3 regions of the Streptomyces sp. NPDC111606 genome follow, and region 2 is predicted to be linked to each of the others. Evidence: riboswitches for the same ligand, from Rfam matches in the RefSeq annotation. Region 2 holds a riboswitch; each other region holds the start of a gene.

Region 1 (4,232 bases), on a different contig from region 2:
AGGGCCGTCGGGTGGCGCGCTCCCGCAGCCGTTCGGCGATGACCTGGGCGATCTCCTCGCGGCCCACGATCTCGGCGGTGTCCGGGCCTGCGGTGAGCACCAGTCGGTGAGGGTCGTCCCGTGCCTTGGCGAGATAGCGCCGCTTGGTCCACCGGTACCACCAGAACAGAAAGAGTGTGGCGGCGATCGACGCGGCGAGCACCGGGCCGACGAAGCGCAGGACCGTCTCGAATCCGGGGTTGCCCTGCCGCCACCGCTCGAAGCCGGTCGTGTTGCTCGAGATCAGGATGTACAGGCCCTCCACCACCCAGGCGAACAGGGTGAGCGCGGCCACCGTCCAGATGGCCCGGGTGACGTTGGTGTAGGTGAACCACCGGCGCCACTTCTTGGGGCGGGTGGTGCCGCCGCGGGCCTCCAGGCGCATGGTCAGCCTGTGCCGGTGGCCCACGAACCCCTGCCTGACCCGGTTGGCCGCCCGTCTCGGAGCCAGCGTCGCCATCGGCGCGTTGCGCGGCCGCTTCTTGCCGGGCGGACTGCCGACGACCCTCGTCATAGTTCGTCTCCTTCCGAGAAAGGCTCTCGAAACGGAGCGACCGCGGGGCGCCGACACCTATCTCCATGGAAGCACTCCCGGAACTCCCCGCAACCCGGCGGCCCCATGGCCGGCATGCGCGCCCCGGCGAGGGGCGAGATCCGGATGCTCGCCGACATCACTCTCCTCACCTACAAGTTGACGCTCTGAAACCAGCACGACACAACATCTGGGGGTGGCGTGGCGGGTGAGCACAAGATGTATGCTCATGCTCGCTGTCGTCGCAGGGGAATCCGGTGCGAATCCGGAACTGTCCCGCAACGGTGTACTTGTGCATGTCTGTTCCCGGAACCGGCGTGCGCAGGAGTCAGTCCGAGGACCTGCCGACAGCGCGCCCGGCCACCCGGCCGGTGCGCCCGACGTCCGGGCCTCGTGGAATGGGCCGGTGGACGCGACGCCGTGTGCGCTCGTGTGCTGCCCCCTGCCCTCGCCGAGGCCCTCGTGCCGAGCGAGGGAGAGCCCCCACGTGACCATCGCGCCAGCAGACCCGGCCTCAGCCGTTCCTACCGTCCCCACGGACGAGGACGCTCCGGGAACCGCCCACCCGTCTCCCACCACCACCCTCAACGGAGACCCTACGGGCCACGGTGCCGATCTGCTGCGGACCCTGACCGAGCTGACCGCCGACCTCCCCGACGCCGACCCCGGCCGGGTCGCCGCCGCCGCGCTGCGCGGCCGGTCCGCGTTCGCGGACGAGGCGGAGCTGCGCGAGCTGGCCACCGAGGCGGCGGCCGGCCTGATCTCCGAGGACCCCGCCTACAGCAGGCTCGCCGCCCGGCTGCTGACCCTCTCCATCGCCGCCGAGGCCGCCTCGCAGGGCGTCACGTCCTTCACCGGATCGGTCGCGGTCGGGCACCGTGAGGGCCTCATCGCCGACCGGACCGCCGAGTTCGTGCGGCTGCACGCGGCCCGCCTCGACGCCCTGGTCGACACCGACGCCGACGACCGCTTCGGCTACTTCGGCCTGCGCACCCTGCACAGCCGGTACCTTCTGCGGCACCCCATCACCCGCAAGGTCGTCGAGACGCCCCAGCACTTCATGCTGCGCGTCGCCGCCGGTCTCGCCGAGGACGACACCGCCCGGTCGGTGGACGAAGTCGCCGCGCTCTACGGGCTCATGAGCCGCCTCGACTACCTCCCCTCCTCCCCCACCCTCTTCAACTCCGGCACCCGGCATCCCCAGATGTCGTCCTGCTACCTCCTCGACTCCCCCAAGGACGAGCTGGACTCCATCTACGACCGCTACCACCAGGTCGCCCGCCTCTCCAAGCACGCCGGCGGCATCGGGCTGTCGTACTCCCGTATCCGCTCCCGGGGTTCGCTGATCCGCGGCACCAACGGGCACTCCAACGGCATCGTCCCGTTCCTGAAGACCCTCGACGCCTCGGTCGCCGCGGTGAACCAGGGCGGCCGGCGCAAGGGCGCGGCCGCGGTGTACCTGGAGACCTGGCACTCCGACATCGAGGAGTTCCTGGAGCTGCGCGACAACACCGGTGAGGACGCCCGCCGTACGCACAACCTGAACCTCGCGCACTGGGTCCCGGACGAGTTCATGCGCCGGGTCAACGCCGACGAGCCGTGGTCGCTGTTCTCGCCGTCGGACGTGCCGGATCTCGTCGACCTGTGGGGCGACGAGTTCGACGCCGCGTACCGGAAGGCCGAGGCGGCCGGGCTCGCGAAGAAGACCATCCCCGCCCGTGACCTGTACGGCCGCATGATGCGCACCCTCGCGCAGACCGGCAACGGCTGGATGACCTTCAAGGACGCCGCCAACCGCACCGCCAACCAGACGGCCCTGCCGGGCCATGTCGTCCACTCCTCCAACCTCTGCACGGAGATCCTGGAGGTCACGGACGACGGGGAGACGGCGGTCTGCAACCTGGGGTCGGTCAACCTCGGCGCCTTCGTGAACACGATGACCGGCGACATCGACTGGGAGCGGCTCGACGCCACCGTCCGCACGGCCGTCACGTTCCTCGACCGGGTCGTCGACATCAACTTCTACCCGACCGAGCAGGCGGGCCGGTCGAACGCCAAGTGGCGGCCGGTCGGACTCGGCGCGATGGGCCTGCAGGACGTCTTCTTCAAACTGCGCCTGCCCTTCGACTCGGCCGAGGCGAAAGCCCTGTCGACCCGGATCGCCGAGCGCATCATGCTCGCCTCCTACGAGGCCTCCGCCGACCTCGCCGAGCGCAACGGACCGTTGCCGGCCTGGGAGAAGACCCGTACCGCCCGCGGTGTCCTGCACCCCGACCACTACGGCGTCGAGCTGACCTGGCCGGAGCGCTGGGCCGCCCTGCGCAGCCGTATCGCCACCACCGGCATGCGCAACTCCCTCCTCCTCGCCATCGCGCCCACCGCGACCATCGCGTCGATCGCCGGTGTCTACGAGTGCATCGAGCCGCAGGTCTCCAACCTGTTCAAGCGCGAGACGCTCTCCGGAGAGTTCCTCCAGGTCAACTCCTACCTGGTCAACGAGCTCAAGGAGCTCGGCGTCTGGGACGCCCGCACCCGTGAGGCGCTGCGCGAAGCGAACGGCTCGGTGCAGGAGTTCGCCTGGATCCCCGAGGACGTACGGGGGCTCTACCGCACGGCGTGGGAGATCCCGCAGCGCGGCCTGATCGACATGGCGGCGGCGCGGACCCCGTTCCTCGATCAGGCGCAGTCCCTGAACCTGTTCCTGGAGACGCCGACCATCGGAAAGCTCTCCTCGATGTACGCGTACGCCTGGAAGTCGGGCCTGAAGACGACGTACTACCTGCGCTCGCGCCCGGCGACCCGCATCGCCCGCGCCGCCCAGGGCCGGGCCGCCCAGCCCGAGAAGACCATCCCCGTCCAGCAGGTCGCCGAGTCCGACGCCGTCGCCTGCTCCCTGGAAAACCCCGAGTCCTGCGAGGCCTGCCAGTAATGACCACCCGTAACAGCAACCTTCTCGACCCGGGCTTCGAACTGACCCTGCGCCCCATGCGCTACCCGGACTTCTACGAGCGCTACCGGGACGCGATCAAGAACACCTGGACCGTCGAGGAGGTCGACCTCCACTCGGACGTCGCCGACCTGGCGAAGCTGTCCGAGGGTGAGCAGCACATGATCGGCCGGCTGGTCGCGTTCTTCGCGACGGGCGACTCGATCGTGGCGAACAACCTGGTGCTGACGCTCTACAAGCACATCAACTCCCCCGAGGCGCGGCTGTATCTGAGCCGGCAGCTCTTCGAGGAGGCCGTGCACGTCCAGTTCTACTTGACGCTGCTCGACACCTATCTCCCCGACCCGGAGGACCGGGCGGCGGCCTTCGACGCCGTCGAGAACATCCCGTCCATCCGCGAGAAGGCCGAGTTCTGCTTCAAGTGGATCAACGAGGTCGAGAAGCTGGACAGCCTGGAGACCAAGGCGGACCGGCGCCGCTTCCTGCTGAACCTGATCTGCTTCGCGGCGTGCATCGAGGGCCTGTTCTTCTACGGCGCCTTCGCGTACGTCTACTGGTTCCGCAGCCGGGGCCTGCTGCACGGCCTCGCCACCGGCACCAACTGGGTGTTCCGCGACGAGACGATGCACATGAGCTTCGCCTTCGAAGTGGTCGACACCGTCCGCAAGGAGGAGCCGGAGCTGTTCGACGACCAGCTCGAGCAGGAGGTCACCG
Region 2 (4,232 bases):
CGAGGCGAAGGTGAGGCGCGCCGTGTGGGCGGCGGCCGGGCCGAGCGCGGCCAGGAAGATCCGGGGCCGGGCGCCGGTGGCGACCAGGTGGGCGTCGGAGCGGGCGCGCAGGGCCTCGTAGGCCTCGTCGCGGCGGACCCGGGGGAGGCCCCCGGACCGGGGCGCGGGCGCGGGCGCACGCTCCACGGGCGGCTCGGTCAGGTTCGGGAACTCGCTGACGCCGGTGATGGGTTCGCGCCGCTTGGCGAGTTTGCCCGTGCGGGCCTCCCACGTCTGCGCCAGGTCCTGGCCCAGCTGCCCGGAGCGCAACGCGGCCGCCTGGCCGCCCGCCTGCTCGATCCGCTGGAAGAACTCCCAGCCCGCCCGGGCCAGTTCGTCGGTGAGGGCCTCCACGTACCAGGAACCGCCCGCCGGGTCGATCACCCGGGCGAGGTGCGACTCCTCGATGAGGATGGTCGAGGTGTTGCGCGCGATGCGCCGGGCGAAGGCGTCCGGCAGGCCGAGCGCGTGATCGAAGGGCAGCACGGTCACGGCGTCGGCGCCGCCGACCCCGGCGGCCAGCGTGGCCACCGTCGTGCGCAGCATGTTCACCCAGGGGTCCCGGCGCGTCATCATCACCGGCGAGGTGACGGCATGCTGCACCTGAGCGCTGGGCGCCCCGCAGACCTCGGTCACCCGTGCCCACAGCCGGCGCGCGGCGCGCAGCTTGGCGATCGTCAGGAACTGGTCGGCGGTGGCCGCGTACCGGAACTCCAGCTGCGCACACGCCTGTTCGGCGGTCAGCCCCGCCTCGGTGAGCTCACGCAGATACGCGACGCCGGTCGCCAGCGAGGAGCCCAGCTCCTGGGCGGCCGAGCCGCCGGCCTCGTGGTACGGCAGCGCGTCCACGGCCAGCGCCCGCAGTCCCGGGTACTCCTCGGCGCACAGCCGCGCCAGGGAGGCGACCGGCGCGCACTCCGAGGACGTGCCCGTACGGGCCTCGTGGCCGAGCGGGTCGGCGCCGAGGTTGCCGCGCGCCGCCTCCTTGGCGACGCCCCGCGCCTCGTACTGCCGCAGCAGCTCCCGCGCGGCGGGCTCCACGTCGGCGCCGGCGTCGAGGACGACAGGGGCCAGGTCGAGGTAGACGCCCTCCAGGGCGCGGCCGAGCGACGACACCGGGATGCCGCCCTCGCCGAGGACCAGCCAGAGCGAGGTGACGCCGTTCTCCAGGTCGGCGAGCACCAGGCCGTCCGTCAGCGCCGTGTGCCGCTGCCGCAGATCCCAGCCGCCCACCGTGTTGCCCTCGGCGCGACCGCCGCGGACGAAGGGGGCGAATCCGGGCAGACCGGAGTCGGACGCGGCATCGCGCGAGGTGTACAGGGGGCGGGTGCGCAGCCCGTCCTCCAGCGCAGTGGACAGGGCGTCTTCCGCAGCCGGGCCCGAGACGTCCTTGCCCGACTTGCGCAGCACGCCTTCCACCAGGCGTTGCCATTGCTCATGGGTTGCGTCAGGGAACTCGGCGGCCAGCGAGAGCCCGTCGTCAGGCAGGACCGTCATGCTCGGATGCTAGGTCAGATCATCAAAGGAGCAGCAGAGGGCACGGCTGTGACCTTGCCCTCTTCCAGATTGTGACCTGGGTCTCCGCGCCCTGTCGGGCCCTCCGGGTGCCCGCTCGAACGACCCGGCCACAAGCCGGGCTTGATAGCCTCCGAGGGCCAGTCGAGCCACACCCGAGGCCAGGGAATCCGGTGCGAATCCGGAGCTGACGCGCAGCGGTGAGGGGGACCGGCGGGGCACAGACGCACGCCACTGGGAGACCGGGAAGGCGCCCCGTCGGGACGAACCCGAGTCCGAAGACCTGCTGGCACCTCCCCGCCCGCGCGAGGAGGACGTCCGTAGGCCAGGCTCCGCGTACGAGCCCCGACAACCGAGGCACGCCTGTGTACCGTTCTGCCCTCCGTCCCGCTGCCCTGCTGCTCGCGCCCGCCCTCCTGCCGACCGCGTGCGGTGGCTCGGGAAGCGGCAGTACCGAGGACTCCGGGAAGTCCGCCGCCGCGGGCTACCCCGTCAAGACCGTCGGCCTGCTCGGCCCCAACGGCTCCGGCAAGTCGACGCTGTTGAGACTCCTCGCCGGGGTCCTCGCCCCCACCGCCGGGGTCGTCACCCTGGACGGGCGCCCGCTGCCCGAGGTCGGCCGCCGCGCCACGGCTCGCCGTGTCGCCACCGTCGAGCAGCACGCCCACACCCGGACCGAACTGACCGTCCGCGACGCCGTCGCCCTCGGCCGCCTCCTGCACCGCCGTGCCTGGACGCCACCCACCGCGGCCGACGACGAGGCCGTCACCGCGGCCCTCACCCGCACCGGACTCACCGACCGGGCCGCCCGGTCCTGGCACACCCTCTGCCGCGCCGGGGTCACCGACGACCCAGGCCGCCCGGTGATCCGCTTCCTGCGGCCGGCCGGCCCCGTGGGGCGGTGCTGACATGCGGACACCCCCGGAACAACCGGTGCCCAGCCGGATCGTGGTGTGCAGGGACTGCTGCTGCGGGACCCCGAAGGTGCCCGGCGTCGATCACGCGCGGCAGACCGCGCGACTCGCCGAGAACGCCCCGGTGCGCGTCTCCGAGTGCCTCGGCGTGTGCGAACACGCCAATGTGATCGTCGTCCAGCCCTCCGCCGCGGGCCGCGCCGCGGGCGGCCGCCCCGTCTGGCTCGGCCTCGTCAACGACCCGGAAGCCACCGAGGACATCGTCACCTGGGTCCGGGCCGGCGGCCCCGGCGTCGCTCCCTGCCCCGACGTGCTCGACCTCTACACCTTCACTCCGCCGAGGCGCGCACGATGAATCGGAGGACCGCTCACGGGCCCCTCACCACCCACACCGAACCGGCCCCGGCCGCAAGGTTGAACCCTGAACGGGTAGTCCCTGAAGATCGGATGGACCGATCCGCGCGACAGCGAGGTGTCAGACCCGATGTTCACGACCCGCCCCACGCTCCAAGGCACGTTCGGCATGGCGTCCTCCACCCACTGGCTCGCCTCGCAGTCGGCGATGGCCGTGCTGGAGGGTGGGGGCAACGCGTACGACGCCGCCGTGGCGGGCGCGTTCGTGCTGCATGTCGTCGAGCCGCATCTCAACGGCCCGGCCGGTGAGGTGCCGATCCTGATCGCCCCCGCGGGCGGCGAGGTACGGGTGGTCTGCGGGCAGGGCGTGGCGCCCGCCGGTGCGACCGTCGCGCACTACCGGGGGCTCGGGCTGGACCTCGTACCCGGGACCGGACCGCTCGCCGCCGCCGTGCCCGGCGCGTTCGACGCCTGGATGCTTCTGCTGCGGGACCACGGCACCAGGACGCTCGCCGACGTGCTCAAGTACGCCATCGGCTACGCCGAACACGGGCACGCGCCCGTGGAGCGGGTCGGCGAGACCGTCGAGACCGTGCGCGAGCTGTTCGAGGCGGAGTGGACGTCGTCGGCCGAGGTGTACCTGCGGGACGGGAAGGCGCCCCGGCCCGGGGAGCTGTTCCGTAATCCCGCCCTCGCCGCCACCTGGAAGCGCCTGCTCGACGAGGCCTCCGGCGCCGGGGACCGGGTCGCGCAGATCGAGGCGGCGCGGGAGGTGTGGCGGAGCGGCTTCATCGCCGAGGCCCTCGTACGGCAGGCCGGGCGCCCCACGATGGACACCAGCGGCGAACGGCACTCCGGCACGCTCACGGCCGCCGACCTCGCCGGCTGGTCCGCGACCTACGAGGCGCCGGCGACGTACGACTGGAACGGCTGGACCGTGTGCAAGGCCGGCCCCTGGAGCCAGGGCCCGGTCCTCCTCCAGCAACTCGCGCTGCTCCCGCCCGAGCTGCCCCGGTACGGGTCCGCCGACTACGTCCATCTGCTGATCGAGGGCTGCAAGCTGGCCATGGCCGACCGGGAGGCCTGGTACGGCGACGCGGCCGACGTACCGCTGGCCGAGCTGCTGTCCGACCGGTACAACGCGGGCCGGCGGGAGCTGGTCGGCGAGAAGGCCTCCCACGAGCTGCGGCCCGGCAGTCCGGGCGGCCTCGCCCCGCGACTGTGCGCGCATGCGCGCGTGGCGGCCGCCGTGGGGCCCGGCCTCGCCGCGCTGGGGGGCGGGGAACCGACCGTCGCCAAGCGGCCGGCCTCCCCGGTGCCGGGCGAGCCCGAGGTCTCCGCCGACGGCGGCACCCGGGGCGACACCTGCCACATCGACGTCGTCGACCGCTGGGGCAACATGATCGCGGC
Region 3 (4,232 bases), on a different contig from region 2:
GGATGTCGGGGATGCCGCTGGTGTGCTGCAGCAGCTGACGGACAGTCACCTTCCGTCCGTCGTTGCCGTGTCCGCGGACCACGCCGGGCAGATAGCGCTCCACGGGCGCGTCCAGCGCGACGCGACGCTCTCCCACCAGCTGGAGCATGACCGTGGCCACGAACATCTTGGTCATGCTGCCGATCCGGAACCTGCTGTCACGGTGTACCGGCGCGTGCGTCCTCACGTCTGCGACACCGCTGGTCAGTACTGTGCGGCCGGTCCGGTTCCGCACCTCGACGAGCGCTCCGGGACCGCCGTCGACCGTGGTCAGGCGGTGCAGGACGGCGCGCAGCCGAGCGTGGTCGGTGGCGTGGGCGGACTTGGCGGCGGCGATCGTGGTGCCGGTGCTCTGCCATGGCCCGTCGTCACCCGTCGGCGGGTACGCCGCGACACCGACCGCCACGGCCAGGGTGAGCAAGCCGCCGATCGCACGCTTCCGGTTGGCCATGTGTGCTTCCCCCTGACTGTGAGCGCTGTCGTGGCAGGGAGTGCCGTGTGCTCCGCCTCCCTGTGCCCGTTTCGTGTCCCACGATGGCTGCCCGGGGGCGGGAGGCGCGATGGGGGGATCAACCGGATCGGTGGTGGGGTTAACCCCCTGCTGCCGGGCTCGACGTCGAGGATCTGCCGGGGAGCGGAACGCGCGCCCCCTCCCCGGCACCTCGCTCCCGCTGTCAGGACCCGGAGAGCTCCTCACGGACCGTGCGGGCCGCGGTGACCAGGTTCTCCAGGGAGGCGCGGGTCTCGGGCCAGCCGCGGGTCTTCAGGCCGCAGTCCGGGTTGACCCAGAGCCGTTCGGCGGGGATGGCCTTGAGGCCGGTGCGCAGCAGGGACGCGGCCTCCTCGGCGCTGGGGACGCGCGGGGAGTGGATGTCGTACACGCCGGGGCCGGCCTCGCGCGGGTAGCCGTGGGCGGCGAGTTCCCGGGCGACCTGCATGTGCGAGCGGGCGGCCTCCAGGCTGATGACGTCGGCGTCGAGGTCGTCGATGGCCTGGACGATGTCACCGAATTCGGCGTAGCACATGTGGGTGTGGATCTGCGTGTCCGGACGCACTCCGCTCGTGCTGAGCCGGAACGCCTCCGTCGCCCAGGCCAGGTAGGCCGGGTGGTCGGCGGAGCGCAACGGCAGGGTCTCGCGCAGCGCGGGTTCGTCGACCTGGATGACCGAAGTCCCGGCCGCCTCCAGGTCGCCCACCTCGTCGCGCAGGGCCAGGGCGACCTGCCGGGCCGTATCTCCCAGTGGCTGGTCGTCGCGGACGAAGGACCAGGCGAGCATGGTGACCGGGCCGGTGAGCATGCCCTTGACCGGGCGGTCGGTGAGGGACTGGGCGTACTGGGTCCAGCGCACCGTCATCGGCTCGGGGCGGGAGATGTCGCCGGCCAGGATCGGCGGACGGACGTAACGGGTGCCGTAGGACTGGACCCAGCCGTGCTGCGTGGCGAGGTAGCCGGTGAGCTGCTCGGCGAAGTACTGGACCATGTCGTTGCGTTCGGCCTCGCCGTGCACCAGGACGTCGATCCCGGTCTTCTCCTGGAAGGAGATGACCTCCTGGACCTCGGCCTTGATGCGCTCCTCGTACCCAGCGGCGTCGATGCGCCCACCGCGCAGGTCGGCGCGTGCGGTGCGCAGTTCGCCGGTCTGCGGGAAGGAGCCGATGGTGGTGGTCGGCAGCAGGGGAAGGCCGAGGTGGGCGCGCTGAGCGGCGGCACGTTCGGAGTACGGCCGGGAGCGGCGGGCGTCGGCCTCGGTGACGGCGGCGGCGCTGGCGCGGACGGCCGGGTCACGGGTGATCGGCGAGCCGGCGCGGGACGCCAGGTCGGCCCGGTTGGCGGCGAGTTCGGCCGCGATGGTGTGGGTGCCCTGGGCAAGGCCCTTGGCGAGGGCGACGATCTCGGCGGTCTTCTGCTTCGCGAAGGCCAGCCAACGCAGGACCTGTGGCTCGATGTCCCGCTCCAGGCCCGTGTCCAGGGGCACATGGAGGAGGGAGCAGGAGGCGGCCACGTCGACCCGGTCCGCCAGCCCGAGCAGGGTGCCGAGGGTGGACAGGGACTTCTCCAGGTCGTTGACCCAGATGTTGCGGCCGTTGACCACGCCGGCGACCAGCCGCTTGCCGGGCAGCCCGCCCACGGCGGCGAGTGCGTCGAGGTTGGCGGCGGCGGACTCGGTGAAGTCCAGGGCCAGCCCGTCGACCGGGGCCTTGGCCAGCACGGGCAGGGCGTCGCCGAGCCGGTCGAAGTACGAGGCAACCAGCAGCTTCGGACGGTCGGGGAGGGCACCGAGATCACGGTAGGCGCGCTCGGCGACATTCAGCTCGGCCGGGGTGCGGTCCTGGACGAGTGCGGGTTCATCGAACTGTACCCACTCGGCGCCGGCCGCGCGCAGGTCGGCGAGGACCTCGGCGTACACCGGCAGCAGGCGGTCCAGGAGGGTGAGGGGCTCGAAGTCCGCGGGCACACCGGGGGCGGGCTTGGCCAGCAGCAGGTAGGTGACCGGGCCGACCAGGACGGGGCGGGCGGTCAGGCCCAGCGCCAGGGCCTCCGTCAGCTCGGCGACCTGCTTGGCCGAGTCGGCCGTGAAGACGGTGTCCGGGCCCAACTCCGGCACCAGGTAGTGGTAGTTCGTGTCGAACCACTTCGTCATCTCCAGCGGCGCCACGTCCTGTGTGCCGCGCGCCATGGCGAAGTAACCGTCGAGGGTGTCGGCCGTGACGGCGTCCCGGTGGCGCTCGGGGATCGCGCCGACCATGACGGTGGTGTCCAGGACGTGGTCGTAGTACGAGAAGTCGCCTGTCGGGACCTCGTGGATGCCGGTCTCGGCGAGCTGTTGCCAGTTGGCGGCGCGCAGTTCGGCGGCGGTGGAGCGGAGAGCGTCGGCGGTGACGCGGCCGTTCCAGTAGCCCTCGATCGCCTTCTTCAGTTCCCGGTTCGCGCCCTGGCGGGGGTAGCCGTACACGGTGGCCCGTGCTGCCGCGGCTGCGGACTTGCTGGTCACGGAGATCTCCTTCGCGAGATGAATCCCTGAGATCCCGGCGACGGGACGAGAGCGCGAAGGGGTGACGAACCGGACGGAACCGACCCCGCGCGGCAAAACCGCGGTCGTCCGCCTGGTATGTACGCCGACCCGCCCTCGAGGTCACCGAGATCTCCATGCGCGGAATGGTCCGCGCACGGGCAGTTGGCAGGTCTTCGGACTCGCGGGCACGTCCTCCTGACCGGAGGACACCTACTGGCCGTCGCTTCCCAGGCCCTTTCGTCGGGCCAAGTGCTCATGACGGCGGTCGTTCCCACTCACCGCTGCGGGGCAGTCCCGGATTCCCACCGGGTTCCCTCTTGCGACGCATCCCACCTGGCGGGCGGGGCGAACCAGCTGCACCGGCCAGCCTACGGGGTGGCATCTCGGAGGGAAGGAAGGCGTCCGTCATTCGGATGGTGAAATGGGACACCCGAGTGCCGGGAGTGCCTGGCGCGCCCGGGGCGCGCAACGCCACGGGGCGGGAAGCGCGCCGCATACGCGCTTCCCGCCCTTCCCCTGTGTCCACCGCGCGGGAACCCTCATTCCCGGCGGCGACGCGGGCCCCTCAGCCCGCGTCGTACCAGGCCCTCAGTCCTGGTCGTAGATATGGAACCCGCGGCCGGTCTTCCGGCCGAGCAGCCCCGCCTCCACCATCCGCTGGAGCAACGGGGGAGGGGCGTAAAGGGGTTCCCTGAACTCGTCGTAGAGCGACTCGGCGATCGAGGCGACGGTGTCGAGGCCGATCAGGTCCGCGAGCCTGAGCGGGCCCATGGGGTGGGCGCAGCCCAGCTCCATGCCGGTGTCGATGTCGGCGGCGGTGGCGAAGCCGGACTCCGCCATCCGGACCGCGGACAGCAGGTACGGGACGAGCAGGGCGTTGACGACGAAACCTGCCCGGTCCTGGGAGCGGATCACGGTCTTTCCGAGCGTGCGGGTCGCGAAGTCCTCGACCGCGGTGGTCGTCGCCTGCGACGTGTGCAGTGAGGTCACGATCTCGACCAGCGGCAGCACCGGCACCGGGTTGAAGAAGTGCAGGCCCACCACCCGGTCCGCCCGGCCGGTCGCCATGCCGAGCCGCATGACGGGGAGTGAGGAGGTGTTGGTCGCCAGTACCGCCTCGGGGTCTTCGACGATTTTGTCCAGGGCGGCGAAGACCTCGGTCTTGGCCGCCGGGTTCTC

Evidence for each region. A riboswitch is a leader RNA that binds a small molecule or an ion and turns the genes downstream of it on or off. The one in region 2 is predicted to bind cobalamin.
Region 1: linked by a shared signal. The riboswitch ahead of ACZ7M7_RS10735 (ribonucleoside-diphosphate reductase subunit alpha) and the one ahead of ACZ7M7_RS11995 (ATP-binding cassette domain-containing protein) in region 2 are both predicted to bind cobalamin.
Region 3: linked by a shared signal. The riboswitch ahead of metE (5-methyltetrahydropteroyltriglutamate--homocysteine S-methyltransferase) and the one ahead of ACZ7M7_RS11995 (ATP-binding cassette domain-containing protein) in region 2 are both predicted to bind cobalamin.

Annotation. Positions count from the first base shown of each region.
Region 1 is NZ_JBVKBY010000002.1:630,174-634,405, reverse strand. It holds gene ACZ7M7_RS10740 (NACHT domain-containing protein) at 1-553, opposite strand, end outside; cobalamin riboswitch at 795-934, shown strand; gene ACZ7M7_RS10735 (ribonucleoside-diphosphate reductase subunit alpha) at 1,059-3,500, shown strand; gene ACZ7M7_RS10730 (ribonucleotide-diphosphate reductase subunit beta) at 3,500-4,232, shown strand, end outside.
Region 2 is NZ_JBVKBY010000003.1:48,850-53,081, forward strand. It holds gene ACZ7M7_RS11990 (methylmalonyl-CoA mutase family protein) at 1-1,536, opposite strand, end outside; cobalamin riboswitch at 1,679-1,859, shown strand; partial or broken gene ACZ7M7_RS11995 (ATP-binding cassette domain-containing protein) at 2,043-2,381, shown strand; gene ACZ7M7_RS12000 ((2Fe-2S) ferredoxin domain-containing protein) at 2,464-2,823, shown strand; gene ACZ7M7_RS12005 (gamma-glutamyltransferase family protein) at 2,953-4,232, shown strand, end outside.
Region 3 is NZ_JBVKBY010000004.1:262,991-267,222, reverse strand. It holds gene ACZ7M7_RS16575 (serine hydrolase domain-containing protein) at 1-490, opposite strand, end outside; gene metE (5-methyltetrahydropteroyltriglutamate--homocysteine S-methyltransferase) at 714-3,032, opposite strand; cobalamin riboswitch at 3,213-3,410, opposite strand; gene ACZ7M7_RS16565 (3-hydroxybutyryl-CoA dehydrogenase) at 3,642-4,232, opposite strand, start outside.